Linked DNA regions of Prosthecobacter debontii. The protein of the gene in region 1 interacts with the protein of each later gene in a pairwise test. Links are inferred from orthologs where the notes say so. Each region holds a gene or a part of one and is shown on either strand. Other genes may lie near its edges. The genes, in order: B5D61_RS00155 and ndk.

The links.
Region 2: the proteins of B5D61_RS00155 (region 1) and ndk interact in binary tests that used the Escherichia coli proteins (3 or more experiments, as listed by UniProt). The link is inferred for Prosthecobacter debontii from one-to-one orthologs.

The regions. Positions count from the first base shown.
Region 1 is NZ_FUYE01000001.1:23,066-39,002, reverse strand. The notes cover bases 12,771-15,598. They hold B5D61_RS00155 (5-formyltetrahydrofolate cyclo-ligase), read left to right. Parts: upstream 12,771-13,806; coding sequence 13,807-14,391; downstream 14,392-15,598. Other genes in these bases: trpB (tryptophan synthase subunit beta), read left to right, coding at 14,470-15,598; B5D61_RS00160 (hypothetical protein), read left to right, coding at 13,440-13,697; bamE (outer membrane protein assembly factor BamE domain-containing protein), read left to right, coding at 12,966-13,313; B5D61_RS00170 (ABC transporter permease), read right to left, coding at 12,771-12,794. Outside these bases: B5D61_RS00220 (hypothetical protein), read right to left, coding at 1-776; B5D61_RS00215 (amidohydrolase family protein), read left to right, coding at 924-1,859; B5D61_RS26030 (hypothetical protein), read right to left, coding at 1,879-4,515; B5D61_RS00205 (sensor histidine kinase), read left to right, coding at 4,850-5,572; B5D61_RS00200 (DUF2851 family protein), read right to left, coding at 5,597-7,018; B5D61_RS00195 (HAD family hydrolase), read right to left, coding at 7,015-7,677; B5D61_RS00190 (DUF1990 domain-containing protein), read left to right, coding at 7,767-8,324; B5D61_RS00185 (YndJ family transporter), read left to right, coding at 8,321-9,256; B5D61_RS00180 (ThuA domain-containing protein), read left to right, coding at 9,304-10,218; B5D61_RS00175 (ABC transporter permease), read right to left, coding at 10,859-11,845; more of B5D61_RS00170, read right to left, coding at 11,838-12,770; more of trpB, read left to right, coding at 15,599-15,693; B5D61_RS00145 (AbrB/MazE/SpoVT family DNA-binding domain-containing protein), read left to right, coding at 15,754-15,937. UniProt on the Escherichia coli protein: Involved in the removal of 5-formyltetrahydrofolate.
Region 2 is NZ_FUYE01000002.1:181,632-197,464, reverse strand. The notes cover bases 5,380-8,103. They hold ndk (nucleoside-diphosphate kinase), read right to left. Parts: upstream 7,093-8,103; coding sequence 6,667-7,092; downstream 5,380-6,666. Other genes in these bases: B5D61_RS03205 (vWA domain-containing protein), read left to right, coding at 7,852-8,103; rpmB (50S ribosomal protein L28), read right to left, coding at 6,313-6,576; B5D61_RS03220 (aldo/keto reductase), read right to left, coding at 5,380-6,046. Also shown: B5D61_RS03235 (OsmC family protein), read left to right, coding at 1-96; metH (methionine synthase), read left to right, coding at 192-3,998; B5D61_RS03225 (RNA recognition motif domain-containing protein), read left to right, coding at 4,295-4,759; more of B5D61_RS03220, read right to left, coding at 4,925-5,379; more of B5D61_RS03205, read left to right, coding at 8,104-8,436; B5D61_RS03200 (peptide ABC transporter substrate-binding protein), read right to left, coding at 8,361-9,896; B5D61_RS03195 (3-keto-alpha-glucoside-1,2-lyase-like domain-containing protein), read left to right, coding at 10,023-10,748; B5D61_RS03190 (alpha-hydroxy acid oxidase), read left to right, coding at 10,883-11,989; B5D61_RS03185 (metal ABC transporter substrate-binding protein), read left to right, coding at 12,018-12,932; B5D61_RS26085 (hypothetical protein), read left to right, coding at 13,055-13,216; B5D61_RS03150 (hypothetical protein), read left to right, coding at 15,813-15,833. UniProt on the Escherichia coli protein: Major role in the synthesis of nucleoside triphosphates other than ATP. The ATP gamma phosphate is transferred to the NDP beta phosphate via a ping-pong mechanism, using a phosphorylated active-site intermediate.

The DNA.
Region 1 (15,937 bases):
TAGAAGCATCCACGCCAGGAGTAGCGGAACACGCCTTCTCCGGCGGGCTCAATCACTCCAATGTGAATGTTATGATCGATCTGAGCGCTCATATCCTTCTCAATGTAAGCGGGGAGTTCTTCAGTATCCAAATCCACGAGATGCCCGACAGCTTGACGCTTGGTCAAGAAAGCCTGATGGGATGCCACGAGTTCCTCCATGGACTGGGCATAAACAAAGCGGTTCACTCGCTGCTGAGGCGAAAACTGCATCGTCGGTGCAAACGGGTAATTCGTTGTGGTCAAGGTTATCCCCTCCTGAGTGCGGGAAGTCAGGGTCACATATGAGAAGGAAAACTCACCCTGCTGAGCGAGCGCTATCGACGCCTGAGTGCGCATTTCCTTATGATAGAAGAGGCGCATGAAGTGGTCTGTTTCACTCCACTTCCAACCCGTGTCCCCCACTTCGACGAAACCAGTCGCTTCGGTCTCCTTCGTGAGGGCATCCAGATCGGGAAAGATTTCTCGGGAGGGCGGAAAACGATGCTTCACTTCACTTTTAAGCGGAAAGCGGAGTTGCCTGACTCGACCCACGATCTCCAACCAAGGCAGCATGAACCAAAGGGCAATGCCAAAAGCACCGGCGGCATGGCTGCCTGTCAAAAAGTAGCCTCCCAAATACGACGCCCCCAGATACCCCAGCCAACCCAGCTTCTGAAGGAAGCGGTTGTCAAAGGTCCGGCATGCAACGGAGAAGACCACCGTCGCGGCAAGGTAAAGGATTTGCTGAAGTTCCATTGCGGGTTAGCGGCAGATCACTTGAAGGGTGACTTTGCCTAGACATTTATAAACTGACGCTGAGGACTCGGCAACCGCTCAATCTTCCAGCACTCGGCCTGGGTTTTGACTTTCCGCTCGGTGCCTCATTGCGCATACTCAGGGCCTATGAATCGACGTCAATGGATCCAATCTGCATTTGCCGGAAGCCTGTCGATAGCCACCTCAAACAGCCTCGGTCAAGCGATCAAGCCTTCGCGCGTGATCGATACCCACACGCACTTTTATGATCCTCGCCGCCCCCAAGGTGTGCCCTGGCCCAAGGAAAACACCCCGCTTTATCGCACCGTCCTGCCTCCAGATTGGATGGCCTTAGCCGAACCCCTCGGGATCCGAGAGACCATCGTCGTGGAAGCCAGCCCTTGGGTCGAAGACAACCAATGGATTTTAGACCTCGCATCAAACCATGCGTGCATCATCGGCTTTGTCGGCAATCTCGATCCGAATGATCCAGCATTTAGGTCTAACTTGAAGCGCTTCTCGGCCACCCCCATCTTCCGAGGCGTCCGCTGGCGTGGTGATTTGGTGAAGCTGGATGCCAGTCAGGATCAAGTTCTCTCAGGTGCCCGATCACTAGCTGAGCATGATCTTGAGTTGGATCTTAACGGCCCATCTTCGACTCTGCCTCAGGTGGAAAAACTGGCCCAGGCCATCCCCTCTTTGCGTATTGTGATCAATCATGTCGGAGGTGCAGGAGATCCGCAAAAACTGAAGCCGGAGTGGCAGGCCCATATTCAAGCGGTCGCTCAATGTCCGAATGTCTTCATGAAAGTTTCAGGGATGCCGGAACAAACTCGCCCTGAAGATGGCAATACACCTCAGGACCTCTCATATTATCTGCCTGTGCTGGAGCATCTCTGGTCCCACTTTGGTCCGGATCGCCTCATTTATGGCAGCAATTGGCCGGTTTCAGACCGGGGCTTACCCTACGCGTCGGTTTTCAAATTGGTCTCTGACTTCTTCCAATCGAAAGGGGCCGAGGCCACTGAAAAATACTTTTGGCGAAACTCACAGACCGCCTATCGCTGGAAAGAACGCACCTAAGTTTTCCACGACCGTCATTTCATTGACGTGTTTTTGGTTCGTCAGGCAGAGGCTGCGCCACATTAAGTGTAGGCATCGCCCCTGAACGAAGCGGTGGTTCTTGTGGATCCACTGGCTTAGGCTGGACTTGAGCTGGCAATTGTTGCGGTGGTTTGACTTGGCCTTGCTTAAATCGCGCAATCTCCTCCGCAGACGGAACGATGGCCTTCCGGATGATTTCAGAATTGGGCACGGGCTGGCGTGCGGGAGGTAAGGCAGGTGTGGCAGTCGGTGCCGGGGCGGCTGCAGGAGGAGTCGGTTTATTGACAGGAATCGTTGGCATCGAAGCCGTCACGGAGGGTGCTAGCCCACCCGACGGTGGCAGAGGCGGATCCTCCGAGGCTTTGACTGAGCTCTTTGTCGTCGGCGCGGGCCCGACACCAGTCACTGTCGCTTCGGCCTTCATCGGGGCTGGCGGTGGCGGTGTAGCTGTAGCCTCAACTTTAGGCTTAGTGGGCTCAGGAGCGACCGCAACGACGGGCTTAGCCGCAGGAGGAGTCTCCACTTGAGGAGGAGCCATCGGGGTCGGAATGGGCTCAGCAATAACCGCGCGCGCAGGTTCAGCTTTGGCTTCGGCTTGCGTGGCGATCACTTTTTTTTCGCGTTCCGCGGGCGGGATGGCCGCTGGTTGGGGAGCTGGCGAAGGCGCATCCCCAATAGCCGCAGGCATCGAGCTGCGTAATGGAGGCGTTTCGCCGCCTTTAAAGAGCCACCAGCCTAACAAACCAAACACCACTAGGGCTGCACCCGAACAGATTATTCCCGTGGTCCCTTGGGATCGCCGTTTCGAAAAATCCACCGCCCTTAGTTGTCGTGCAATCGGTGCCGAAGGCGCATGCTCGGGCAAATCACCACCACCATCCCAATCGTCTTCAAAATCGGACACGCTACCGACACTCTCCATCTCCTCGATGGGCACGGCGGTCCCCTTCAATCGAGAGGCCAAATCGCTGCCTCGGACTTGGGTGCCATTCATCAGGCCTTCAAATTGCAGCAGAAAGTCCAGCGGAGTGGGTGTCTGACCGTGATCCCGAGACTTCTCTAAACATTCACGGATAAACTCAGCCAAAGGCTCTGGTGTAGCATCGGGGAAACGAGGCATTCCACCCGTTTGGCGTTGCCCGGTGAGAAGATACGCTGCTAGCGCCACAAACGAACGATGCCGATAATCACGATCTGCCAGATGCGCTTCTCCATGTTCACCGTGTTCCGGTTTATCCACCAGCGGCGGCTCGTAGAGATTCCGCATGGTCAGGTGGGCACGCAACTTGACTTGGAAAGGCGGCCAAGCATCCAGCCGCTTCTGCATGAGGCGCTCGTGCTCCCGATTGGCTGTGGGACCGTTTTTGCCGACGCGTAGGAGGATATTCGAAGGATGGAGATCCAGACGCTGCACGCCACACTCCAAGGCCTGCTCCTGGCCCGCTTGCACTTGGCGGAGCAAAATAGCGACCTCTTGAGGATTCAGAGTGATGCGCTCCGCAAGCAAACGGCTGAGGGCAAATCCAGGTTCACGCTCCTCCGTCAGGAATGTCCAATCTGGACTCTCCCAGAGACTGAGGCTGCGTAAAATATTCGGATGCTTATCGGCATTAAAACGCCACATCTGCAGGGGCACCGCTTCATACTGCGTCTTATCCACGATGCGTGAGGGCGGCAGCAGGTGCACCGTTACAGGCTGATCGTTCTTCGTGTTGAAACACGGGATAGAGAAGGGATAACGGCGGGCGTCATTTTCACCCTCCACTCGGAAACGATTGCCCAAAATGATCTCCACGGGCACGTTCTCCAGAAGCAGGTCTTGCAGCGCTGAACGCGGCTGCAGGGCTGCGATGACGACGAGTTGCTTACGTGTATTGCGGGCTTGGATACCGCTCACCAAGGCGCCGATCGCCTCACGCACATCATCACGCAAACGCTCCAGCGAACTCGGGCAGTGTTCAGGGTCTGTGAGGGCGGCACGCATCGCCATCCGTAAGCTCATGGGCAAGGCCGTGAGGGAGGGGTAACGATCTGGATTGTCCCCGGCATGCTTTTTACCCGTCAGCATCAGGAACATCAATTGACATACCTGGATCACCAACCGTGCTCGTGGCGCTTCCTCACTCTCATTCGCGGAGAGGCCGTAATCGTATATCCGCAAATGCAGGAAGGTATCTTCCAAGGTGGTCATCACCACGCGATCCAGACGCATTTGAGCGACCAGCCGCTGGTAATCCTTGAGTTGGATCAGATCATCCAGCATCTGGAAAACCAGCGAAAACACAATCGCCGGTAGTAGCGGGCCCCGACGCTGGATGTAGTCCTCAATGAACTCCCCATCATTCAAGTTGCTGGTGTAATAAACCAGTCCTTGGTCCTCCCCGACTTCCAAAATGCGCATGAAGGTAGGCCCACGGACTTCCGAGGCCTGCTTCGCCCGTTCAAAGGCCGACTTCTTCGCCACCGAGTCCAGAGTGCGACCGCTGCGCAGGATGTGCAACTCCACCAGTCGTTTGATGGAGGCGTCGAAAGCTAGAAAGACGACCTCATCGGGTGAACGCACCAACCCCACTGGTTCTCCACCAGCACGGCGAGCGATCATCAGGTGACCGAAGCTTTCAATTTCAGGAATCATTGAATGACAAGGGCATCAGCGAGCGGTTCGACCCAAGCTCAGAATGAGCTAAATCTACACCAAACCCGCACAAATTGCAAAATACTGTAAGCCCTCGTAGTCATTTGGCAAAAAATTTCCAGAAAATCTAATAATTATGACCCCCAGCATATTCAAGGACCGCTAAAAAATGTAAAAAATAGGAACTTTCGCAGAACTTTCACTCCCCGCTAAGTCAATCCCGGTGGCTTTTTCGCTACTTTGACAATTTCCCTCTCTCGAACTGCGCGGCGGGCCGAAATTACGTTTGCCCCGGCCTGTCCTTGGTTATATCTGAGCCATCCGTCCCTCCCCCATGCAATTTGTCTTCCCTACCAATCTTCAGCTCGGTCATGAACACAGCGAGGGGTTTCATCAGGAATTACTGCGGGGCTTGACTCACAAGCTCAACAACTTGCTGGCAGTGATCCAGGGGTTCAGCAGCCTCATCCTGATGACGGACGATCTGGACCCAGGAGTGGCTGAAAACATGCAGCACATCCGGGAAGCTTCCGTCAATGTCTCTGCTCTGAGCGAGCGCATTCGCTCCGCAGGCGGCTGCGCCAAGCTGACGGTGCAACCCTTGGGCCTGAATGACTATTTGGGAGTCGTCGAAGCCGCTCTGCTCGAGCCCTTCACCAAGAATGGTGTGCAATTGGAAGCCGATGTGCAAGCAGGCCTCCCTCCGATTCAGGTCGATCCGACCAAGTTTAAGGACATCCTGATTGAACTGCTAAAAAACGCCGCCGAAGCCGCAGGCAAGACTGGTGGGCGAGCCATGCTGAAAATCGCCGGTCCAGGCGTGATCACCCCGGCTGAGCAGCGCCGTGTGGATATCCTGGTCAGCAACACAGGTTCGCAAATCCAGCCCGAGAAACTGGCTGAAGTCTTCCGCCCCTTCCATGGCACGAAGAATAGCAATCATCTGGGCCTTGGCTTGACCATTGCCGCGATGTTGTCCCACCAGATGAATCTCCAGATCGGCATTGCCTCCGAAAACAATACCACCACACTGTGGTTGAGCTGCCCTGCCGCGTGATCCCCGCAGGTCAGCTTTTGCTTTTCAGGACCACTCTTTGAGCCGTTCTGGAAACGGGCACTCGGCACAAGCGGAGTCGTCCTCCAGACAGAAGTCTTCATAGACCTGGAGGAGCCCCTGCTGATGATGCAGCATTTTCTGGAACTCAAGGCCTCTCGGATCGCTACCAAACAGACGCAAAACGGCACGTCGCACCTTTTGATTGTCTAGCAGAGCCGGTAATTCCAGGTATTCGGCCCAAAGTCGTGTCCGTTCAGGGATCAGTAACGGATAAGCCACATTCGCCAGCATCTCCTGAACCCGCGTGGCTCCGATCAAAGCCAAGGGCTTGACCGTAGGCGCAGAAAGCAAGGTGTAACGGCCGGACCAATAGTCATGGCCGATGGCCAGCATCGTCTCACACCAGGCATCACGGGACCAACGACCTGCCTCGAACAGAGGACCTGAAACAGAATTCCATCGACTCAACAAGGCAGTCAAGGCACCCAACCGACGCTGGGGATGATTGCCGGGGCGGACAGCCGCCAGCTTCCATCGTAAAGCCTGCCTGGGATCCAGCCAGCGACGGCAAGAGTCACGCTGCTTCCACCACGATTCCCACAAACCACGAAGATAGCGCCTCGTCTCAGGCAGTGTGTCCTCATATCGTACACTTTCCAAAAATCCGCTGACTCCGAAAAGCAGAGACTCCCGTTCTTCTCCAGACAACTTTTGCAACCGCTTGAGAGGAAGCCTCTGCGCTAGAATATTGAACGGCTGTTGGTTATTCCGATACCCCAATGCTTGCGCAAGCGCTTGATAAATCGTTTGTTCGCGCCCCTGGGCCGCAGCGCATCGGTGCAGACGCACACTTTTCTTTTCCAGTCGATATTGAGCGGCAGCTTCCAGCATCGATTGGATATGACCCGGCTGCATGTCCTTGAGCGGAGCATGACAACGCCCTAGGCGAGCGGCAGCCAGGCCACGATCAGGTTTCGACTTCTCCGGCAAGGCCGACGGGCTGAGACAGACCTGAGTCACCTCACGATGCTCATGGGTCCGGGTAAAAAATAGCTCGTCTGGAGCATCCAGGAATAGATGCAGAATGACCCGGGAGTAATCCGGATTTCCTCCATGCGCATGCCGCTCCCAATCTCGAGCATCTGGGTCCAGTTCGATATCCCCTCTCAGGGTTTGGGTTCCCACTTTGACCGTGCAGTCAGTGAAGTCTGGCCCGGGTCCAGAATTCCATACCCCGAAATCGACCACCTGGACCTTTTTGCCATCCAGACTGATGAACTCCTGCCCGAAGGCACCGCCGAACCATAAGCTCTGCAAATCCAGTTCGTTCACCGGCTGATCGAAGCCGGGCAATGTGATCTCTTCCAATCCCGAAAATACAGCTTCCTTGAATCGTGCATAACGATCCGCCAGCGGCAGACTCAGGGTGGAATTGGATACGGTCATAGAGGCTCCATGAATTGACGAACTGAAACTTCCGCGAGCGATTTCGCCCGGTGGAAAGCACCTTCAAAATCCAGATGCCTTGTCATCGGCCCTGGCACCACGACACAGCGCATGCCAGCCGCTTTTGCCGCACGCAGGCCATTGAGTGAGTCCTCAAAAACCAGGGCCTCCGCAGGATCGACCTGCAATCGCTCTGCGGCGTGAAGAAAGAGGCTTGGGTCCGGCTTCACCTTGCCTGTGTCGTCCACGGTCGTGAGATGATGGAAGTAGCCTCGGAGTTCCAGTTGATCGATCCAAGTGCCCACCCAAGACAGAGGGCTGCTGCTCGCTACGGCGCAGGGGATTCCCAACGCACGCGCTTCTTCCAATCGATCCACAACACCCGGAAGGGTGCTCAATGTGGCCCTCAACTCACGCTCGTGTTCCAGCCTTGCCAGTTCAAGTTCCTCCCAGATCAATGGCTGCCCCGTCAGTGCATCGAGATCACGACGTGGGTCATAGAGATCATTGAACTCAGTGCCAATCGCTTGCGCATACGTCTCCACAGCCAACTCATGCCCATGCCGTGCATACAACTCTTTCCATGTCAGATAACCGACACTTTCCGTGTCCACGATGAGTCCGTCGAAATCAAAAATGATGGCGCGTATGGGGGGCATCACGACGACTATGGCAAGAGGATCGAATGACGCAAAAGAGATTCCTATCCTAGGGTTGTTTCAACGAAGTTTCATCGCCATGATTCCGTATGGTTCGCCTCCAAACTCCTCGTGACGACCTCATGCAAACTCTGCTCTCCGCATGGGCTGGAGAACCCTTGAGTTACACCCATCAGGGAGGTGTCGAAAAACCTCCAAAGAAAGGCTTCATCGAGGACATTCATCGCATCAAGCTAGGCCAGGGAGAGGCCGTCTATCGACAAGCCTGCACAAACCTCGATCGTTGGATGATGTTCCCCTCCTGGGCAAAAGTTCACCGCACGAAGGCGGAACAAACACCGGGAGCCGTTGTCGCCATGGTAATCCAAATTTTCGGGCTGTGGTTGATCAATCCCTGCCGTATCCTCACTCGGTGGGACAGCCCATCCCTTCATGGCTTCAGCTATGGCACCCTGCCCGAACATGCCGAGTGCGGTGAGGAACGGTTCATGGTCGAGAAATTGCCGGATGATTCTGTGTGGTATGAGATCCGTGCCTTCTCGCGTCCACGACACTGGATGGCATGGCTGGCTTTTCCTCTGGCTCGTTGGTGGCAGCTCCGATTCGTGCAGGACTCTCAAGCTGCCATGAAAAGCTTCTCTGCATGAAGAAGGATCTCGGAAATTCATCTTTTCGCATCAGCCTAGGGCTGCGCGTATTGGCCTGGATTGGCTTTGCATGGGCCAAGGGGCTCGAACCCCAAGCTGCCACTTGGATTGAAATCTTACTGATGGCTTCGGTCTTGATCCTGATGCCGTTGGCGCGTCATCTCGGGCATCATCATGGCCCCTTGAACCCGAGTGGAGCCAAAACCGAATTGATGGCAGGTCTGCTCTTGGTGCCCGCTTTGCTTTCACCGATTCCTGCAGTTCTGGGCGCTGTCGGTGTCGGATTTTGGCTCATTCATCAGATGCGGGATGCCACCTGGATCGTTTGGAGATGGAAAACCACGCCGCCCCCCACTGCTGCCTACTTGTGCCATCGGCTTGCCTTTGTGTTTCCTTCGATTGGGGCTGCTTGGCTTTTAGCACATCGGTTGAATTGGATGCCCTTTGGTTTCGACTCACTCATGGTGCTGCTGACTGCCGCTCACTTTCATCATGCCGGATTCACACTGCCTCTGATCACCGGGTGCTGTTCCAACGCATCTCCCAGTCGGCTATCGAAACTGGCTTGCCTAGCCGTGATTGCTGGAGTTCCGCTAGTGGCTACGGGTATCACCTGCACGCACTTCGGCGTCCTGCCTTGGATGGAGCCGCTGGGAGTATCAGTCTTGATTCTGGGAGCCTTCATCGTCGGTGGCCTGCAAATGCGGATGGCTTCGGCCCCGGCTTTATCTTGGATGACTCGATCCCTCTTCGTGCTGTCTGGGTTGAGCCTCTTGGTCGCCATGCTTCTGGCTCTCGGCTACGGTTTGAGATCCTATCTGCCCCAGTGGGCACTCCCGATGCCAGCCATGTGGGCGATTCACGGCACTCTCAATGGCTTTGGCTTCGGTCTCTGCGGCATCCTGGCTTGGCGTCGGCGATTCGGTTTCTGAAATGAAGCCTGGTTTTTGGTCGTTAGCATTTCACTTTGCCAACCCCCATGAAGTTTCTTCTTTTCACTCTCACCCTCGCTTTTGCTGTCACCCTCCAGGCGGCGGATAAAAAGATCATCACGATGATCGCCGGTAAGCCTTCCCACGGCCCTGGCCAGCATGAGCACAATGCAGGCATCCTTCTGCTGAAAAAATGCCTGGAGTTGGGAGCAGGTGATCAAGTGGATGTGCGCGTCCACCTAAACGGAGGCTGGCCTGCCGCTGAGGAACTGGCAGAAACCTCCACCGTGGTCATTTACGCCGATGGCGGTCCCAAACACCCTGCCCTGCAAGGAGATCGTCTCCAGCAATTGGATAAGGAAATGAAACGTGGCTGCGGCTTTCTCACACTTCATTATGCCGTCGAGCCGACCATTGAATCAGGCAGCAAGGAATTCATCGACTGGATGGGTGGCTGCTTTGAGATCAACTGGAGCGTCAACCCGCATTGGGATGCCAATTTCACTGAATTCCCTGCCCATGCCATCGCCAGCGGTGTGAAGCCCTTCACCACCAATGACGAGTGGTATTTCTACATGCGCTTTCGCAAGGGCATGCAGGGCGTGACACCGATCCTCAGCGCCGTGGCTCCAGACTCCACCATGGAGCGCCCCGATGGTCACCACAGCGGTAACCCGACGGTGCGTGAATCCGTCAAAAACAAAGTGAAACAGCATGTGGCTTGGGCCGCTGAAAATGAAAACGGTGGGCGTGGGTTTGGTTTCACTGGCGGTCACTTCCATCAAGGCTGGGCTAACAATGACCAACGCAAACTGGTACTCAATGCCATCCTTTGGACAGCCAAGATGGATGTTCCTGAAACAGGAGTGGAATCCACCATCACCGATGCCGATTTACAAGCCAATCTGGACTTGAAGCCTGGCCAGGGCCTCCCTGAAAAAAAGGCCGCCAAGAAGAAATAGTCGGCCCTCGCTAACGCTCACACAGGGAAAGGCACCTTGGATATTCCGGGTGCCTTTTTTATTTAACTAACTACCGATTCAGCTTCGGGAGCCTTCTCGTTAAAAGCCTTCAATTTAATCCGCCTCGTTTAAGCCAAGCAAAACGAGGTTTCATTTTTGGACAGGCCACCGCCGATCCCATAACGCGTGGTTTATGCTTCTGACATTGGCTATTCAAGGCACTCTCCAACAGCAATGAAACTTGGAACCCATGTTCGCCATTGGGCTTTCTCATCGCCGAACATGCCACCACAAATCCTCGGACGGTAATCCATTCGGACACTTCCATCTTCTCGTGATGCAAGCTCGGAATGGCGTCTCGTCGCACGCGTATCTGTAATTCTGCGCCAATATCGAACCGCTGCCGCGACCAAAACGTGAGCCCCCCCTCCGATGCAGCGCAGAGCTCGACGATAGCTTGCCCAGCCCCGCTGCATTTGCTAGCGGAGTTTCCCTGTTGGTGCTGGCTGTGATTTGCCATGAGGACAGGAGCTTGTTACCAGTCAGACGCGGGGGCCTCCGACATTTGAAACAAGGCGCACCTAGGACTAAAGTCAACGTCCTAGTCACTCAAAGCGAAGGCCGCGAAAACCAGACTTTCTCAATCCGTAGATTTCGGATCGAAAGCGTCGCGCAGGCCATCCCCCAGGAAATTGAGCGCCAGCAGCGTGCTCGACATCAGCAAGGCCGGAAAAGCCAGCAGCCACCATTTGCTTTCGATGGGATTGATCACTTGAGCGCCATCCTTCAGCAGGGATCCCCAACTGGCGGCCGGGTCTTCAATTCCCAGCCCCAAGAAACTCAGAAACGACTCATCCAAAATCACCGCCGGGATCGTCAGCGTGAGATAGGTCAGGATGATCGTGCTGAGGTTAGGCAATAGATGTTTTCTCAGAATCACCCATCGGCTCTGCCCCATGGCCCGTGAAGCGGTCACAAAGGTCATTTCTCTCAGCACCAGCACCTGCCCACGAATGATGCGAGCCATGGTCAGCCACTCAACCAATCCCAACGAAAGGATCATCACCAGGATCTTGGAATATGGGATGAGATAGCGCGCCACCTCCTCCATCCGTGGCCAATGCTGAGCCTGAGCCCCGAGGCGAATTCCATCCAGCCAGTCTTTAAAGACACTGTCGAAAGCCGCAATGAAGATCATGATGAACAGGATCCGCGGCACGGCATACAGCATATCCACCAGCCTCATCATCGCTGCATCAACACGCCCGCCGAAGTAGCCGCTGATCATCCCATAAGCCGTGCCGATGAAGAGCGAAATCAGTGCCCCGATGATCCCTACACCGAGAGAAACCTGGGCTCCTGTCAGGAGACGATAGAAGAGATCCTGCCCATTCACATCCGTGCCCAACAGATGCAGAAGCCCCGTCGTGCCATCTTTGGAAAAAGGTGCAAGGAAAGCACTGTCACTGGTGGCTTTTAAACCATCATCCAAAGTGAATGGCAGAGTGAAGGCCACCAAGACGAGCAGAACGAGAAATCCTAGCGAGATCATGGCGGGCCGGTTGCGCCGCACGATCGCCCAACCGCCGGGCCGTGTGATAGATATGGTGGCAGCGGCGTCAGGCATGGAGCTGGATGCGTTTATCCAGGACGCTGTAGAGCAGGTCCACGATGAGGTTAAAGACGATCAACAGCGTACAGTAGATAACCACCGCACCGCAGAGCAGGAAGGCATCGCGATTCTGAATGGCATTCACAAAAATGCTCCCCGCACCGGAGATATTGAAAACGCTTTCGACGATCATCGAACCGGTGAGCAAATGCGCGGCCAGCGGCCCGAGGTAGGTCACCACCGGGAGGATCGCCACCTTCATCGCATGACGCACCAACGCTTGCGATTCGGTCAACCCTTTAGCTTTCGCCGTGCGCAGAAAGTCACTCTTCAACACATCCAGCAGGCTATTGCGCATCAAGCGCGCGACGTACGCCACATACGGCGCAGCCAAGCACACCGCCGGTAAGATCAAATGATCCACACGCCCCCATCCCCCGACAGGCAACCACCCTAACCACAAGGCGAAAACAGCGATGAGGAACGGCCCCGTGATAAACGACGGAATCGAAATAGCCACGATGGCCCCAAACATGGCGCTCCAATCCAGGACCGTGTTCCGCCGCATGGCCGCCAGGGCCCCGATAAAAACACCCGCGATGCTGGCGATCAAAAAAGCCACGCCGCCAAGCTTGATCGAGGTCGGCATTTTCTGCCCCAGAATCTCCGCCACACTCCAGTCGCGGTATTTGAAGGAAACCCGCAGATCAAGGTGCATGAGGTCTCGCAAATAAGCTGTGTATTGCTGCCAGAGGCTGCCATTCAGCTTGTACTTCTCCAAAAGCGCCTCCTGCACTTGAGCCGAACTGGCCTTCTCCCGATCAAACGGCCCGCCCGGCAGCGAGCGCGTCAGTAAAAAGGTGAGTGACACCGCAAAGAACAGCACCACGATGCTGCTCAAAAGACGGCGGAGTAGGAAGATAACCATTGCGCGGATGATGCAGGTGCTTTCGAGATCAAGCAAGCGCTGGACCGATTGGTGAAGACTTAGTTCCACGTCCCCGAGACTTCATCCCAGCAGGAATGATCTTGACAAAGTCTTTTGAAATTGAGTTCTAGGCGCAGTTCACATCGGTATTTTACTCAATCCGGCTCCATGAAAGCATTATTTTTATTTCTACTAACCTCCACCTTCATGCTCACAAGCTGTAGCACAGACGCCACCTCGGAAACGGCTGAGGAGGCTGAAGTAGAAGAAGAGGTTCCCGAAGAAGGCTCCACACCGCCTCGCATTGGCATGACTAAGGCTCAAGTCGAAGCTAAATACGGAACCCCCGTCAATGTGTCCGTAAACTCTCGGGGTGAAACATGGGTCTATGTCTTCAACAACTGGGACAGCCGAACCCTCATTCCCTATTACGGAGCGTTCCACAATGCTTTCAAACAACGCCATAGTGGCATCGTCCACTTTGACTCTAACGGCCGTGTTCGTGATTTCAATTGGAGTCAATCCAACCCAGTCGGAGGCACGGTCTGGAGATGATAAACATTGCTGATTCAACCGTCCTGCCACGGGGCGCCCTCAAACTCTAACAACGATCATCCGTTCAGGTGCACCAATCAGTGCCGCGGAAGAAGTAAGTCAGGTTAGTGCATCCAAATCACGCCTATGATCCCGTTTAATTTTACCTTTCCTAACTCCTCCCTGTTTGCGCTGGTACTCATGCTGCTGTGGCTGGTTTACATGGCGCTCTACTGGCGAGCGATGGTGCAGATCCTCCGCGCGTCAAAATTCGATAGCCAGGATAAAATCCTCTGGTTTCTGGTTATCACCTTGGCACCGGTTTTAGGATTGATCACGTTTCATGCGATGTGCCCGCCGCCAGTGCGGGAGTCATCGATGCCACCCACGCCGCCTGCCGAGTGATTACCCCTATGACTTGCAGATGATGAGCCACCAAGCTCGCGCTTCCCCCAGCACGCATTTTGGATCATCGAGATTGTGTCACCGCAGGGGAACAGACGTATGACTAGCCATGCTTCCTCTTGCTCAAGCCAAAGCCGAACTGCGCCTCCAAGTGCGGGACCGACTGCGTGCGGTCACTCCCGCCGACCTCAAACAATGGTCGGATCAGCTCATCGAAAGGCTCAAAAGCCGGGACGATCTCTGGGAGCCCCCGGGCACCGTGGCCCTCTTTGGTGGTTTGCGAAACGAGCCGGATCTCATCACGGGGCTCTTGCCTTGGCTCCGCGAGCGTGGCTGGCGAGTCGCCCTGTTCTTTGTCGAAGGCATGGGCCTGCATGCTTATGAAGTCACAGGGCTAGAGGATCTTCAGCGGGGGCCTCTCGGTGTCTGGGAGCCTATTCCCACTCTCGAACACGCTGTTGAGCCGGGCGAACTGAACCTCATCCTGGTCCCTGGACTGGCCTTCAGCAGGCAAGATGGAACCCGTTTAGGCCGTGGCGGGGGGTATTATGACCGATTTCTCGCACGCCCCGAGGTCACGGCAAAACGGCAAGCACTGGCCTACGAGGCACAATTATTCCCAACCATCCCGCATGAAAGCCACGACTTGTCAGTCCCAGCCCTGCTGACCGAAGCCGCCGAGTATCGCTGGTGATGCGATGTTTTAGGACGGCATTTACTCACGCCGCCCTTTGCCAATTCGTAGTTCTGTTCTATCCTTTTCGTCCCCGCCATGACTGCCACTGCTGCCCCTCTCCCTGTGATGCCTGACAAACACGGCCACTTTGGCCGCTATGGAGGCATGTTTGTTCCGGAGACACTCATGTCTGCGCTGAACGAACTGACGGAGGAATATGAGCGCGCCAAGGTGGATCCGCTTTTCCATACAGAACTGAACCGCCTGCTCCATGAATACGTGGGCCGGCCTACCCCTCTCTACTTTGCCGAACGCTGGACGGAAGTTCTGGGCGGTGCCCGCATTTACCTGAAGCGTGAAGACCTGCTCCACACAGGTGCCCACAAGATCAACAATGCCCTTGCCCAAGCTCTGCTCGCCCTGCGCCTTGGCAAAAAGCGCATCATTGCAGAAACCGGCGCGGGTCAGCACGGTGTGGCCACCGCCACGGTCTGTGCTCGTTTCGGCCTGGAATGTACCATTTACATGGGCCAGGTGGACATGGAGCGTCAGGCCCTGAACGTGGCGCGCATGCGTTTGCTGGGGGCCAAAGTCGTCGCCGTGACCGCTGGACAGGCCACGCTGAAAGAAGCCGTGAATGAGGCCATGCGTGACTGGGTGACGAACGTGCGTAGCACCCACTACATCCTCGGCAGCGCCCTCGGCTCCCATCCCTTCCCCATGATGGTGCGTGATTTCCACCGCGTGATCGGTCTGGAAGCTCGCCAGCAGATTTTGGAGCGCGAGGAGCGCCTCCCAGACCTCCTCGTCGCCTGTGTGGGTGGCGGTAGCAATTCCATCGGCCTTTTCCACCCCTTCCTCAATGATGCCAATGTGCGCATGATCGGCGTGGAGGCTGGCGGTGACGGCATCATCCCCGAACGTCATGCCGCTCGATTCCAGGGTGGACGCCTCGGCGTGCTGCAAGGCACCAAGACTTGGTTGCTCGCGAATGCAGACGGCCAGATCGAACTCACCCACAGCGTGAGCGCCGGTCTCGACTATGCGGCCATCGGCCCTGAGCACGCCTGGTTGCACGACGAAGGTCGTGTCGAATACAACTACGCCACCGACAACGAAGCTCTGGAAGCCTTCCAGGAACTCAGCCGAATCGAAGGCATCATCCCTGCCCTCGAAAGCAGCCACGCCATGGCCGAAGTGCGCAAACAGGCCCCCAAAATGAGCAAGGACCAAGTCATCATCGCCAATCTCTCGGGCCGCGGTGACAAGGATGTCGCTCAAGCCGCTCGCATGATCTTCAACGAAGAATTGAAGTTCTGAGGCCTACAGCAGTCACTGTTATTCTGTGGATGTTATAACGTCCGTGGATACAGTGGGCCTATGGTTCTTGAACTCAAACTACGTAAAATAGGCAATTCTGTGGGTCTCGTTCTGCCCAAAGAAGCGCTCGCTCATTTGAAAGCAGAAGAGGGTGAAACCGTGCTTTTGAGTGAAGGTCCCGATGGCAGCCTGCGCCTAAATACAGCAAGACCTGACGTCAGTCCCCAAATGAAGGCGGCTCAAA
Region 2 (15,833 bases), on another replicon or contig:
CGCAAAGTGCTGGAAGCCACCGCACTTGCCTGCCCCGTTCATCAGAGCCTGCACCCTGATATCGAGAAGCCCGTGACGTTTGTGTGGAACGGTTAAGATAGCTTAATAATGCCTTTTTATATCTCCCATCCTCACATCATGATGCGTTGATGGGAGATTGACGGCACCCGGCTTGGGGGTAGGTTCAGGCTATGCCTGCCCGTCCCAATGTCCGTTCCGAACTCGAAGCCGCTATGCGTCAACGCATCCTGGTCATTGATGGGGCCATGGGGACGACGATTCGCGGGTATGGTCTGAAGGAGGCGGATGCTCGTGGGGATCGCTTTTTGAAGAATGAGAAGGACCTGCTGAACAATGGCGACATCCTCTCGTTGACTCGCCCGGACGTCATCGAGGACATCCACCGTCGCTTCTTGGAGGCCGGTGCGGATATCATCGAGACGAACACCTTCTCAGGGACCAGCATCGCTCAGGCGGAGTTCTTCAAAGAAGTGCCGGAGGGCATGCGCAAAGATCCGGCGTTTTTCCAGACGGTTTTGGAGGATAAGTTCCTCAATGACCTCGCCTGGGAGATCAACTTTAAGTCTGCCGAGCAATGCCGCAAATGGGCCGATATCGTCGGTGAGCAGACGGGGCGTAAGCGCTACGTCGCCGGGGCTATTGGGCCCCTCACGGTCTCACTGTCGCAGTTTCCCGATCTCACGGACCTGAGCTTCCGTTACGTGACCTTTGATCAGGTCAAGCAGGCGTATAAACACCAGATCCGGGCGCTGATTGCCGGTGGTGTGGATACCCTGCTGGTGGAAACCATTTTCGATTCCCTAAATGCCAAGACCGCTCTGGTGGCGATTCGCGAGGTGTTTGAAGAGGATAAGGTTGAACTGCCGGTGCAAATCAGCGCGGCGGTGGGCCCAGGCGGTGAGACGATGATCTCAGGTCAGGTGACCGAGGCTTATCTGAACGCCATGCGTCATGTCAACCCGCTGTCCATCGGTCTGAACTGCTCGTTAGGCCCAGATAAAATGCGTCCTTTCCTGGCGGAACTTTCGTCGAAGGCGGATTGCTTTGTTTCGGCCTATCCCAACGCGGGGATGCCTAATCCGTTGGCCCCAACTGGCTTTGACCTGCTGCCGCCAGACATGGCCAACTTTGCCAAGGATTTCGGCGGTAGTGGCTTCGTCAATATCATGGGCGGCTGCTGTGGCAATACACCGGAGCACATCGCGGCGATTGCTAAAGCCGTGGAAGGTTTGGCCCCACGTGAGGTGCCAGCAGATCCGCATACCATGCGCCTCAGCGGTTCCCAGCCGTTCGTGCTGAATACGGGCGATGCCAATGTGCGTCCGCCTTACCTGATGATCGGCGAACGCACCAACGTGGCGGGCTCGCCCAAGTTCGCCAAGCTCATCAAGGAAGGCAAGCTGGAGGAAGGTGTGGCCATCGCCCGTCAGCAGGTGGAGAGCGGTGCCAATGTGATCGACGTCTGCATGGACGAAGGCCTCATCGATGGCGTGGCCATGATGACGAAGTTTTTGATCCTCCTGCAAACCGAGCCCGAGGTGAACAAGGTGCCGATCATGGTGGACTCCTCCAAGTGGGAGATCATCGAGGCCGGTCTCAAGTGCTTGCAAGGCAAGGGCATCGTGAACTCCATCTCTCTGAAGGAAGGGGAGGCGAAGTTCAAGGAATATGCCGTTAAGATCAAACAATACGGTGCCGCAACTGTGGTCATGGCTTTTGATGAACAAGGCCAGGCAGCGACCTTCGACGACAAGATTCGTATTTGCGAACGTGCTTATCGCATCCTCGTGGACGAGGTCGGTTTCCCTCCCGAAGACATCATTTTCGACCCCAACATCCTCACAGTCGCTACCGGGATCGAGGAGCACAACAACTACGCCCTCGACTTCATCAACGCCACGCGTTGGATTAAGGAGAACCTGCCGCATGCTAAGGTCAGTGGTGGGGTGAGTAACGTCAGCTTCAGCTTCCGCGGTAACAACAAGGTGCGTGAGGCCATGCACAGCGTGTTCCTGTACCATGCCATTAAGGCAGGCATGGACATGGGCATCGTGAATGCAGGCATGCTGGAGGTCTATGAAGAGATCCCGCAAGAGATGCTGGTGAAGGTGGAGGATGTGATCCTGAACCGCCGTCCCGACGCCACCGAGATCCTGGTGGACTACGCCGAGCAGTTCAAAGGGCAGGCGGGCAGCGCGAAGAAAGCGGAGATCGACATGAGCTGGCGCGAAGCCAGCGTGGAGAAGCGCTTGGAGCATGCTTTGCTCAAGGGCATCACGGATTTTATCAATGAAGACACGGCTGAAGCGCTCGCTAAGCTCGGGCGTCCTCTCGCCGTGATCGAAGGCCCGCTCATGGATGGCATGAGCGTGGTGGGGGACCTCTTCGGTGCTGGTAAAATGTTCCTTCCTCAGGTGGTGAAAAGCGCCCGCGTGATGAAGCAGAGCGTGGCTTATCTCCAGCCTTACATGGAGGAGGAAAAGAACGCGAATCCGAACCAGCGTAGTGCCGGCAAGATCGTGCTCGCCACGGTGAAGGGTGACGTGCATGACATCGGCAAAAACATCGTCGGTATCGTGCTGGCCTGTAACGGATTTGAAGTGACTGACATGGGCGTGATGGTGCCCTGCGAGAAGATTTTGGACAAAGCCAAGGAAGTCGGTGCAGACGTCATCGGGCTCAGCGGTTTGATCACGCCTTCTCTGGATGAAATGGTGCATGTGGCCAGCGAAATGGAGCGTCTTGGGTTTACCCAACCACTGCTCATCGGCGGAGCCACCACCAGCGCCGCCCACACAGCCATCAAGATCGCGCCAAAATACAGCGGTAGCATCGTGCATGTGCTGGATGCCTCCCGCAGCGTGCCGGTGACAACCTCTCTCCTGAGTGAAGACCAGAAAGACGGTTTCGTGAAGCAGAACGAAGCTCGTCACGCCAGGCTGCGTGAGGAATACGGCAAGAAGAAGGATCGTGAATTACTCAGCTTGGCGGAGTCCCGCGAGAAAGGATTCCTCTGCGACTGGAACACTCAAGAGATCGCGACACCAAGCTTCACGGGGACGAAAGTTTACGAGGGTCCTGATCTCATCCCCACTCTGCGCGCTTTCATTGACTGGTCCCCCTTCTTTCATTCCTGGGAGCTGCGTGGCCGCTGGCTACCTGATGAAGGTCGTTTCAATTCCGCCCATGAAGACGCGGAGATGAAAGTGAAGGCGGAAGCGGAGGCGCTGAAGCTTTACAATGATGCTCAGGCTCTGCTGGATCGCATCGTGGCGGAGAAGCGCTTCACGGCTCGTGGCGTGATCGGGTTCTTCCCCGCCAACAGCATTGGGGATGACATTGAGGTTTATCCCGATGACAGCCGTAGCGCGGTGAAGACCGTCTTCCACACGCTGCGTCAGCAAGTGATCAAGAAGGACAAGCCTAACTTTGCGTTAAGCGATTACGTCGCCCCGAAAGCCAGTGGCCGTGCGGATTACATCGGCGGATTTGCCGTGGGTATCCATGGAGCCGATGAGTTCGCCAAGGAATTCGACGCCGCGCATGATCCTTATCATGGCATTCTGACGAAGGCAGTGGCCGACCGGTTGGCGGAAGCTTGTGCTGAATATTTACACCAGCAGGCACGTTTTGCTTGGGGTTATGAAAAGCCCGGCGATCTGACGACTGAGGAGATGGTGAAGGAAAAGTATCGCGGTATTCGTCCAGCACCGGGTTATCCCGCGCAGCCTGACCACACGGAGAAACCGATCCTGTTCGATCTCCTGAATGCCACAGCCCAAACCGGCGTTGAACTCACCGAGAGCATGGCCATGCATCCCGGCAGCGCGGTCAGCGGCCTGTATTTCAGCCACCCTGAGGCCCATTACTTCGGCATCAGTGTGATCGGTAAAGACCAGATCGAAGACTATGCTTCCCGTAAAGGCATGAGCGTGGAGCAGGTGGAAAAATGGCTCGGCCCTTGGTTGGGTTATTGAGTCCAGTTCATCCAGCATCCTAACCGCCTATCGAGGGGATATGTCGAATATTCGCAGCTTATCTAAGCAGACAAAGGGGGCTCATGCGTCGGATAAACAAACCAGACGGGTTTAAAACCGCACATCAGTGCTCTGATTAAGTGTCAAGAATAATGCTTGCATTGCTCCGACACATCGACGACTCCTGCCGAGCGTCCACCTGTTTGAAGGGTTAGGTCCAGAAGTTCACAGGTGAAGGTGTCGTCGGTGAGGGTTCTGGCTAATCAGATTCAGTGAACTCTCAGTTAATTAAAGAAATGAATACGAAAATGTATGTGGGGAACCTCCCCTTCAGCGCCACCGATGTAGATGTGCGTGATCTCTTCGCCCAATACGGCGGCGTGACGGATGTGTTCCTTCCGATGGACCGCGAGAGCGGCCGGCCACGTGGCTTTGCTTTTGTCACGATGGACACACCAGAAGCCATGACAGCGGCTATTACGAACCTGCACGGAAAAGACTTCAATGGCCGTTCCCTGACAGTCAATGAAGCTCGTCCTAAAGAAGAGCGCCCGGCCTTTGGTGGCGGCGGCGGCGGCGGTGGCCGTGGCGGCTTTGGTGGCGGCGGCGGCGGTGGCCGTGGCGGCTACGGTGGTGGTGGTGGCGGCGGCGGTGGCCGTGGCGGCTACGGTGGTGGCGGTGGCGGCGGTGGCCGTGGCGGCAAGAGCTGGGATCGCGACCGCAGCCGTAAAGGCGGCGACGAAGGCGATGAGCGTTGGTAATCAACGACGGCTGAGCCCGAATTAATTCTTTTTAGAAAGGCGATATCCTCACTGGATATCGCCTTTTTTATTCTGGAAATGAAATTGGGTGGCACTCTGTGCAAAAAGAAAAACACGGACCCATGGGAGCGATCCGTGTTTTTAAAGAAGACTGACGCAGGTCTCTTACCAACTGTTTCCTAGCCCCCAGCGACCCGCAAGGGACAGCAGTTCGGGGCGCATCGGCCATTCATCGGGGCGTGGCTCTTGGCCTTCATGACGCTGGCTGGCACCTTTCAGCATCATGCAGCCGGTGTTGTCACCGATTTGGCGGATCTCTTCGACTTCCTCAGGGCTCAGGATGTTTTCCACTGGCAGGGCAGCGAGTTCATCCAGCTTGCTTTCGATGCTTTTCGCTTCTTCACCGGCTTCCTGAATCAGGGTCGGCACGACACTTTTCACGGGTTCCTGTGCCAGATCCCACAGGCAGGCCAGTTGGATCATGGTGAGTCCGTGCTTGTCGGCAATGTGGCGGATTTTCTCCAGCTTCTCTCCGGCATGCTCCACCCAGCCTGCGGGGCGGAAGCTGCGGTGGTCGCCATCGCGGAATTTGTGACCGGGTTTGACGTCATCGTGAAAGATACCTCCGTAATCCACCACGCGGGTGAGGATATCCACGCCATGCTTTTTAGCGGCAGGGAGCACGTGCTGGCCTGGCCAGGGCTCTAGAGGATTGAGGATAATCATGGCCCAATCCACAAGATCTCCGAAGCGCTCGAAGCAATCGATCATATCGAGTGTGAAGCCATTGGCGGGACCAGGGGCGATGCCTAGGCGATCCGCGAGGCCTTTGTCTTTGAGCGCAGCCATGGCCTTCCAGACATCTTCGCTGGTGTAACCGATGGTGTCGGGGTTGTGAAGCATGAGGCAGTCGAACTTACTCGCCTGGCAGCGTTTCAGAGACTCTTCAGTCGCCATGGTGAGGTAGCTCTCATATTGCTCGGGTTTGTGCAGACCGGCGTCCGTGAAGCGAGGGTAGCCCTTGGCCCCAGAGCGAAGGCCGGTGTAGAAATCATGACCGACTATGCCGACGAGGCAATATTCGTCACGGGGCAGGCACTGTAGAGCCTGACCGAGCATGGAGTCCGCACGGCCTGCACCATAGACATCGGCGGTGACGAAGGTTCGCACGCCCTTGTCGAAGGCGCGGCGGATCATGGCGATGTAGCGGTCATCGTCCAGCATCTCGCCGAAATGCATGTATTTGCCACCACTCCAGGTGCCGTAGGCTGTGCGTGTGAGGTTCATAAAAGTGGATCAGAGGTTGGGACCAGTTGTGAAAAAAGAAAGCGCGGAAGCGCCGGAAAGGGGGAAGTCCCACAAGAAAGCGTTCTGGCCTTTGGTCAAGAGGCGAGCAAGGGGAGTCGGCTAATCCGCAGGATAAGGGGAGTTTTGGGTGAAAGAAAGGCGACGCTTCTCTCGCGGCTTCTCCTGTTAGGCGTAGAAAATGCAAAAGGCAGGTTCTTGCGAACCTGCCTTTCAAACATCATTGGCGATGATGCCAACAATCAAAATTAGATCAGACCAGCGGCCTTCAGCGTCTTGTAAGCGCCGTTCTTGTCCAGGGTCTTGAGAGCGCGAGCGGTCAGCTTGACGCTCACCCACTGATTCAGCTCAGGCACGAAGATGCGCTTCTGACGCAGGTTCGGGAAAATAACGCGCTTCACACGCTTGGTGATGTGTTTACCGATACCACCTTCCTTCTTAGCTTTACCGCTGCGATGGATGTGATGGCCGCGTGTAACGCCGACTCCGGTGATTTGACAGACTTTAGCCATGTGAGTGCTCCTGGAAAAAAATTGGGGCGCGATAGTAGCCGAGGACGCGGGCGCGTCAACCCCGGAACGCATCTTTTTGCGCCGGAAGGGTTAATAAGAGAAGATTTCGCCGTCTTTGAAGAATCGTTTCAACTCGATGGCCGCTGCTTCCGGGGAATCCGAAGCGTGAACGACATTGGTCATTTTGTCGGAGCCGAAATCACCACGGATGGTGCCTTTAGGAGCTGCCTTGGAGTCCGTTGGGCCGAGCAGGTCGCGGACGTGGGAGATGACGTTTTCGCCACCCAGAGCCACGGCGATGACAGGCTTGCTCTTCATGAAACCAGCCACTTCAGGGAAGAAAGGCTTGTCGGCGATGTGGGAGTAGTGATCTTTCAGGATCTCGTCGGTGAGCTGGATCATCTTGATGCCGCGCACACGGAAGCCCTCGGCCTCCAGACGCTTCAGGACTTCGCCATTCAGACCTTGGGCGACGCAGTCGGGCTTGAGCAGGAGGAGGGATGTTTCTTGGGCCATAGGAGGGTTTTGGAAAAGGGCGGGGAAGTTGCGGGCGGTCTCATCCAGAGTCAAGTGGGGAAAACTCCAGAGGGGGTGTCCTTTTTTCTGACGATGGGCTTGATCGGCTTGGTTGGGTGCCTTGGGAAGAGGGGAATCCCGCACTTTTTCTGTGACAACATCGTCTCTGGCCATTTCCCTGCTGTGAGGGTTGGTGACGTGTCGTCATCAGCCGAATGTCCCAGGCGCTGCGCCCTGTCCTGTTGTGCCTCTTTTTCTCCTATCGGACGGGCTGATGTGGTCCCAGGATGCCGCTGACAAGCGCCTATCTGTACAGAGAATAATCTGAGTCACCTGGGCATAAGCGAGTGGAGTTGAGCCAGTAAAGCCCGTGCTTGATCCAGCTCATTCACCTCCTATAAGCAGTGCAACCTCAGCACCTGCTCTCGGAGTGCTGTCTCTGGATTCATGTCCCACAGACGCCGGGACTGCTGCTCGAAGTAAGTCGCTGCCTCCGCACGCTTCTTTTCCAATACGTAGGTGGTGCCAATCCCAGTCAATCAGGTGAAGTTCATTGATTTCGCGTCTTTGACTGGAGAGACCGAAGCGCTGGCCAATCTTGCCGGCCCAACGAGGCAAAAGAGGCTGATGGAGCTCTTGCAGGAAAATTCGTACATCTAAGCTGGCCTGCCAATAACGCGGGGCTCATCGGCGTGAATCTAGCTCAGGAGCTGATGAAGCAGACGGACCCCGGCTTGATCGAACGGGACGGCCAGCGGCATGCCTTTGAACCGGATCACGGAAGAGACCGTCAAGCTCATCAGTAACATGCCGCCGGGTGTTCAATTCGGCATCATCCAGTTCCTGCGTAACTTCAAGCCTTTCAAAACGGAATTGGTGCTCATGCCGCCGGCCAATCGTGATCTGGCCAAGCAGTGGATCGACACGGAATGGAATAAAAGCGGCCAGATGGCACGTGGACAGGCTGGGGCTTTTAGCCCCAATCCCAACGGGGTGGTTTGTGGGCTCGATGCGGCATTTGCCATGAAGCCGGACGTGGTCTTCCTGATCTCCGATGGTCAATTCGAACAGATCTATCTTCAAGGAGGCCGCATCACCAATGAGGTTTTAGAAGACAAAATGAAGGAGTTGCAGTTGGCTCAACCTGAGAAGGTGTCCGTGCACTTCGTCGGCTTACAAATGAAGGCGGATGATAAAGGTGCTTGGGAGCGTCTGGTGCGCCGCACCGAGGGCGATTGCGGGAGATTCGCTGAACGAGCTGATTACCCTCACTTCCAGCTCATGCAGCGGAACGGGTGGTCATCGATCAGATTCCCCTGCACGCCTTGCAGCTTGTTATCGTGATAAAACTGCACGCCGACATAATAATAAACCGGGATGATAGCTGCTCCATCACGGATGAGCGTCTTCTCGGCTTGCTGAAAGGTTGTGTTGCGTTGTTGGACATCGGGATCACTGGCCGCTTCGGCAATCAGTCGATCGTAATCCTGGTTAGACCAACCGGTGCGATTGTTGCCGCTGCCAGTGATGAACATGTCGAGGAAGGTGCTGGGGTCATTGTAATCTCCCACCCAACTGGAACGGCAGAGATGATAGTCCAGTTCACGCATGGATTTCAGCCAGACTTTTTGCTCCTGCTTGGTGAGGTTCACCGTCACGCCTAGGGTCTCCTGCCACATGGATTGCAGCTCGATGGCAATGTTCCTTTCCACCGGAAGTGGGATGTAAAGATACTCCACGCGAGGGAATCCTTTGCCATTTGGAAAACCTGCCTCGGCCAGGAGTTGGCGGGCTCGCTCGGGATTGTAATCGAGTCCTTCCGGTGGCTGGTAGTTTTGCCCTGTCCCCGGAGGGGTGAGACCCCAGGCGGGTGTTTCGCCGAGTTGGGTGATCTTTTCGACAATGCGCTTCTTATCCACCGCCAGCGCGAAGGCCTGACGCATACGCGCATCGGTGAAGGGCTCACGTGTGACATTGATGCGGATGAACCATGTGCCTAGGAAGGGACCGGTGTGGAACCACGGCTGCTGCTTCAGCTTTTGAGTCAGCGTGGGGGGCACCATGCCTTTGTCCATCATCAGGTCGCATTGCCCCGTGTGAAAGTAACTCAGGGCGGTATTGGCATCCTGCACCGGTTTGATTTCCACGGTGGCCATCTTCACATGGGAGGCATCCCAATAGGAGGGGTTTTTGCGCAGCCGAATGTGGTCGTCCAGCCGCCAATCTTCCAGGAGATAAGCGCCGTTGGTCACGATGTTGGCGGGTTTGATCCATGAACTGCCGTGTTTTTCAATCGTGGCGACAGGCACGGGAGCGAGCGTGAGGAAGGCGGAGAGATCCACGAAGTAGGGGATGGGATTCTCCAGCGTGACCTGAAGCGTCTGATTATTTACGACCTTCACCCCCACCTCAGAGAAGGGGATCTTGCCCTCGCTGAAATCCTTTCCACCTCGGATCACATGCATGAGACTGGCGTAATCTGCCCCCGTGGAGGGATCGAGCGCCCGTTGCCAGGAAGCGGCGAAATCCTGGGCTGTCACCGGTTTGCCATCGCTCCAGGTTGTGCCCTGACGCAGGTGGAAGGTGTAGGTTTTGCGATCTTCAGAAACTTCCCATCGCTCGGCCATGCCCGGCTCAGGTCGGCCTGCCTGATTGACCCGGCAGAGGCCCTCAAACAAGGCTGAGGAAAGGCGCATGGAAACCTGATCCGTCACCAGGGCTGGGTCTAGTGTCTCAGGCTCGGCGCTTTGGATGAAAACGAGATCCGCGCGGTCCCGCTCAGGTGCGCATGCACTGAGGAGCATGAGGCAGGTGGCTAGGAGCGGACGGAGAAAAAGGCGCATCGTCCGCAGAGTGCATCGGACTCGCTGCGGGTGCAAGAGATGCAAATCATGGCAACATCGGGTTTTATCGGACGTTTCCAGCGGCCCATGAAAGTCCCAGCCCTCCTCTTCCTGGCCCTGGCCTCCATCGCCAGTGCTGCTGATCTACCTTTGCTCGCCATTCCAGGTGAGGTCATCTACCAAAGCAAACTCGACACCGCTCCTGCTGCCCCTTGGAAAGCCGCTAAAGGCCAGTGGGAACTCAAGGATGGCGTGATGCGCGGTTCAGAGTTGGAAGCCGATAAACACGGCGCGGTCACCCGCCTGCCTAACAAACTGAATGATTTCGTCATCGAATATGAATTCAAGTTTGAGGGTGCCCGCACGACCAGCCTGTCCATCAATGCTGTGAAAGATCACATGGCCCGCATCAACATCACGCCCAAAAGCGTGACCGTGCAGCGCGACGACAACGATCATGAAGGTCCCGATAAAGCGGTGGTCTTCGCCCGCTTGCCTGCGGAACTGAGTCCCGGCACCTGGCACAAAGTGCGCCTGGAGATGGTGGGCGACACCATGCTGGGTCAAGTGGACGACTTGACCGCCTGGGGCAGTGACGCCCTCTTCAAGACGGATAAAATGAACCCAGGCTTCACTGTCGCAGGTCAGTCGGTGGATTTCCGTAACCTGACCATCCGTGCCGCCACCCTGAACCCCGAATGGGACTCCGTGAAAGCCGCCCTGCCTAAACCCGGTGAGAAAGTGGCTCCTGCCGCTGCGCCTGCAAAGGGCAATGCCAAAGGCAAGGGTAAGAAGAAAAAGAAGGCGGAGTAAACCACTTCAAGTCTGAGCGAGGCGTCCGTTTCCATCTTCCGGTTTTACCACGCCCATCTCTGGCTTCCATGCTGGAGGTGGGCTTTTGACTTTGCAGGCTCTGAACTCTGCGGCATGAGTTGAGGCCATCACGGATGTCGTTTCCTCTGCCAGCCTTGAACCAGATCCCGCCGGAGCTTGTCGCTTTGACCGACTACGAGCCGCTGGCGCGGGAGCACTTGGGTGAGCAAGCCTGGGCTTATTTTTCGGGTGGTGCCGGAGATGAGGTGACCATTCGCGAGAACCGCCAGGCCTTCGATAAACTGAAGCTGCTGCCGCGCGTGCTACGCGACATGAAAGGCGGCGGCACTCAAACGACCTTGCTGGGGCAGGTGCATGACTATCCGATTTTGCTAGCCCCGATTGCCTATCATAAGATGGCGCATCGAGAGGGTGAGTTGGCGACAGTTTTGGGCGCTTCTGCTATGAAGGCTGGTATGGTGGTGAGCACACGGGCTTCCGTGCCCATTGAAGACATTGCGCGATCCGCCGAGACACACCTTTGGTTTCAGCTCTACATTCAGCCTGACAGAGCGTTTACACGAGATCTGGTGCAGCGCGCTGAGACGGCAGGTTATCAAGCCCTGGTGTTGACGGTTGATGCGCCGCTGAATGGCATTCGCAATCGCTTACAGCGTGCGCAGTTCCGCATGCCGCCGGGTGTGGAGGCCGTGAATCTGAAAGGCATGAAGGGTCCAGATCTCCGCCCGAAACAAGCGGGAGAAAATGTGGCCTTTGGTTCTTTCCTCAATGACGCGCCGACCTGGGAGGACCTCGCTTGGCTGCGATCCATTACAAGCCTGCCGATCCTCCTGAAGGGCGTGCTTTCTGCTGAGGATGCGCTTCTAGCACTGGAGCATGGTGTGGCGGGTATCATCGTCTCGAACCACGGAGGACGGGTGCTGGATACGGCTCCTGCGACCATTGATATTTTGCCGGAGATCAGTGCAGCCGTGGCAGGTCGTGTGCCTTTGCTTTTGGATGGTGGTATTCGCCGTGGCACGGATGTTTTGAAAGCCATCGCTCTAGGCGCAAGTGCAGTGCTCATTGGTCGCCCTTACATTTACGGGCTGAGTGTGGCAGGTGCCGTGGGTGTAGCGCATGTGCTGAACATCCTGCGCGCCGAATTTGAAGTGGCCATGGGGCTGACGGGCTGCAAGACCGTGGCAGACATTTCACGTTCTGTGGTGTGGCCACGTTAAGCCCTTGGACCGTATTTAATCCTCACTCATGAAACCTTTTTTTGCTCTCTCTCTGGGACTGCTATTGGCGGCTTGCAAACCTGCGACGGAAACTCCGGTCAACGCGGGTAAGACCTCTGCAAAGCCTCAGGTCTATGTCGCCAATTACCCACTCAAGTATTTTGCCGAGCGGATCGGTGGTGATGAGGTGGACGTTCATTTCCCAGCACCCGCGGATGAAGATCCTGCCTTCTGGCAACCCGACGATGAAACCATAGCGAAATTCCAAGCCGCGGATCTCATCCTGATGAATGGAGCCAGCTACTCCAAATGGGTTGATAACACGACTCTACCGGATGAAAAGGTGGTGAATTCCTCCAGCGAGTTTTCCAAAGATTTCATTGAGGTTAAAGATGCAGTGACTCATAGCCATGGCCCTGGCGGTGAGCACAGCCACAGCGGCACGGCGTTCACCACTTGGCTAGATATGCAGCAGGCCATCCTGCAGGCCAAAGAAGTCGCCACCGCTTTACAGGCACTCGTGCCGACAGGGAAGGGAGACGAGATCTCTCAGCGCTTTGCAGCGTTGAAAAAAGACTTGGAGACTTTGGATCAAAGATTGTTAGCGGTAGGTAAGCGCATTGCGAAAGCACCATTAATGGCTTCTCACCCCGTGTATCAATACCTGGCCCGACGCTATGACCTCAACCTTCAGGCCGTGCTCTGGGAGCCGGAGACGGTGCCCGATGGGCAAGCACTGGAAGGCCTTCAAAAGATCCTCGCTACCCATCCCGCTCAGTGGATGATCTGGGAAGGTGAGCCTAACCAAGAGAGTGTGGCTAAGATCCAGGCGCTGGGGCTGAAAAGTCTCGTCTTTGCTCCCTGTGGGAACGTTCCTGAAAAGAGCGATTTCTTGAGCGTTATGCAGGCGAATGTGGAGGCCTTGGAGAAGGCCTTTCCCTAGCTCTAGGTATTCTTAAGGATCAAAAGCTCCAACAAGAGATCGCCGAATAAAAAAAGTTTTGAAATGGAGTTGACGTTTCTCAAAGAGATGTCAAACTCAGCACAACTTCACCCACGCCTTCCATGAACCCGATACACACCACCTCCGACTACTTGGCGATCCTGCCAGGATCATTGGAGCGGGGGTATTGTGCCATCGAGACGAAAGGCTTCATGGTCCCCACCCATCCTGAGGGCGGTTGGAGTTTTAACCGACTCAAGGAGGTTTACGAGCAGCGCGGTTAGACCGCAGGTTTTATTCCATAGAACCAGGCTTTCCAGCCCTGCTCGCCCACTGAAGGCAGCAGGGCTTTTTGTTTTTCGATTCGATTTCAGTTCCTTGTCGGATCCTGATCCACTTTAACCCAGGAGATTTTCAGACCTACCCCGACCTATTCCCATAGAGAGCGCATTGCAGGCTCTACCTTTTAAAGGAGGTGCCTGTCATGCCAACCAGCCAGCGGCTCCAGTGCTCATGCGCCGGGCATCGGAGTCGCCCTGACCCACGAGGTCTAGGCATGGATGCTCACGCATCAAAACATGCCTTTGTGAACGAGTAAGTATTCCTAAGCAATGATGCAGGAATAACGAGAGTCCACGCCCATTTTTAGACATCACGAAGAGGCTTTTTGGAAGGTGTGCCATAAACACCGAAACATCCGCCGTGAAATACCCTGCGGGTGCGACGCCAGCGATGAATGACTTCATCCCGTGCGTGGCAGCGGTGTTCGTTCTTTTCATGCGTGACGCGAGATGTGCCCATGCCCATCCGCGTCACGTTATGAAGGGTCGCAGCAACTCATCTCATCTCACATCTAGATCGTGGTTTGCTGCGACCCTTCAGTTTCATTTTCTTGCTTTTCGACATGAAGCGGCGGTGGCAGACCAGGAATGCGCAGGCCTCCAAAACCTGAAGATGTGGGGGCAGCACCCACCCGCCGTGCCATTTCATTTCGATCCACCAACGATCAATCATGGAGAGCGAGGCAGAACAGCAGAAGATCATCCGCCACATCCCTGGGAAACAGGATCGCCCATCGGAGGGGTGCTAGGCTCGGGTAGGCTGTCTCTGCCTCGCTCTTCGTGGCCATACTCATTGTTTGGGCCTGTCGTGTAGAAGGTTGCACAGTTGGCTTGCCGCTCCGGCGGCTGGGCAGTCAGTGCTCCGCACCCCATCGACTTTGCGCTATCGCGCATGGCGCTGCACCCAGCAGGTGACGGAGCGTTACCGTCCAGGTCCACCATTCATTTCCATGCCCGCAAGATGTAACAGACTTGCATAAGACGGTTCTAACGGTTGAGGTTCCAGGTGCAAATCCTGGCGCGGGTGCCATTTCAAAAGGAGCAGGTCCGGCATAGACGAGGAAACGGTCTTGAAAACCGCTGCGCCCACGAAGGCGTCCCGAGTGCGATTCTCGGGTGCTCCGCCAATACAACCACCCTCAGCAACTGCGGCCAAGAGTGGCCGCATTACTTTTCCTTCCCCTCCGTAGCTCAACAGTAGAGCACCCGGTTGATAACCGGAAGACCGTGGAGCGTCACCACGCGGAGGGACCACGCTGGATGGCTCAGACAGATGAGCGGCGGACTGAAGCTCCGCACAGGTTGGCACGCTACCAACTCCAGCGACCTTTTCAGCGGTCTTGATGTAACAGCCAGCATGTCTGTCTTCCAAACAGAGCGCGCCGGGGCAGCACCGGCAGACCGCACTCTTTCACAATGACGAATGATTGAATGTCGAATGACGAAGATGGCTATTGGGGCTCAATCTTCTGCTTGGCGCGCATTCGTCATTGAGCATTCGGCATTCCGACTTTTCGGCAACTCCCTTCGTAGTGTAACAGTAGCATTCCTCCCTGTGACGGAGACGGTGCCGGGGCAGCACCGGCCGAGGGAACCACTTTTCATTTTTGGCGTGCAAGACAAAGAGCCGAGTTGGTGGCCTGCAAAGCCACTTTACCCAGTGCAAGTCTGGGGCACGCGTCCATTTTCCACCGGATACGAGAGAGCCAGCGAACTCGCTTGTTTTGGAGACAAGAGGCGCCCGGGGCAGCACCGGGGTATCCGACTCCTTTTTTGGTCTGTAGCTTAATAGAAGAGCGTCGGGCTCATAACCCGGTAGGTGCAGGTGCAAATCCAGCCGGACCGACTTTATCACTCTAGGAGTGACGGCATCCTGTCGTCATCGTGAGGCCAATATGGCCTCACTCCTTGTTATGCCGCACTGGCCCAACTGGCAGAGGCGCTGAGCTCAGACCTCAGAGGATCTTGGTTCGAATCCAAGGTGTGGCACTTTTCATTCCATGTCTCCGTAGCTCAGTAGAGAGAGCGGCTGATTACGAATCAGCAGGCCGCAGGTGCGACTCCTGCCGGGGACACTTTTCTTTTCATACGGAAACGTGATCCGGACAAGGCTCCGGGACTCTTTGCTAAAGAGATCGTGCGGTGACTCCACTCGCATGGGGAGCATGCCCTCCGCGTTCCGCCAATTTGGTTCCTTCATGACCCTGTCGTCTAATGGCTCAGGACATCCGGCTTTCGCCCGGACAATACGGGTTCGAATCCCGTCAGGGTTGCCAAGGTTCTTTTCATTTTTCAGACCTGAAGCTTAGGCAGCGAAGCAGTCGGCTTTTAACCGGCAGAGCAGGGTGCGTGTCCCTGCAGGTCTATTTCCTCGAATGAGGGATATCCATCTTTAACACCCATAACACTATGACAAAACAACCTAGCTCGTCGGTCCGTCTTCCAGCCGACCTCCCTTTTGTTTGGAAGATCGCTGTGACACCCGTCCAGCGTGCCTGATGAAGGCAAAATCGCACGGGTGATGATTCGATGATTCCTTATGAAACTCGAACATCTTGAA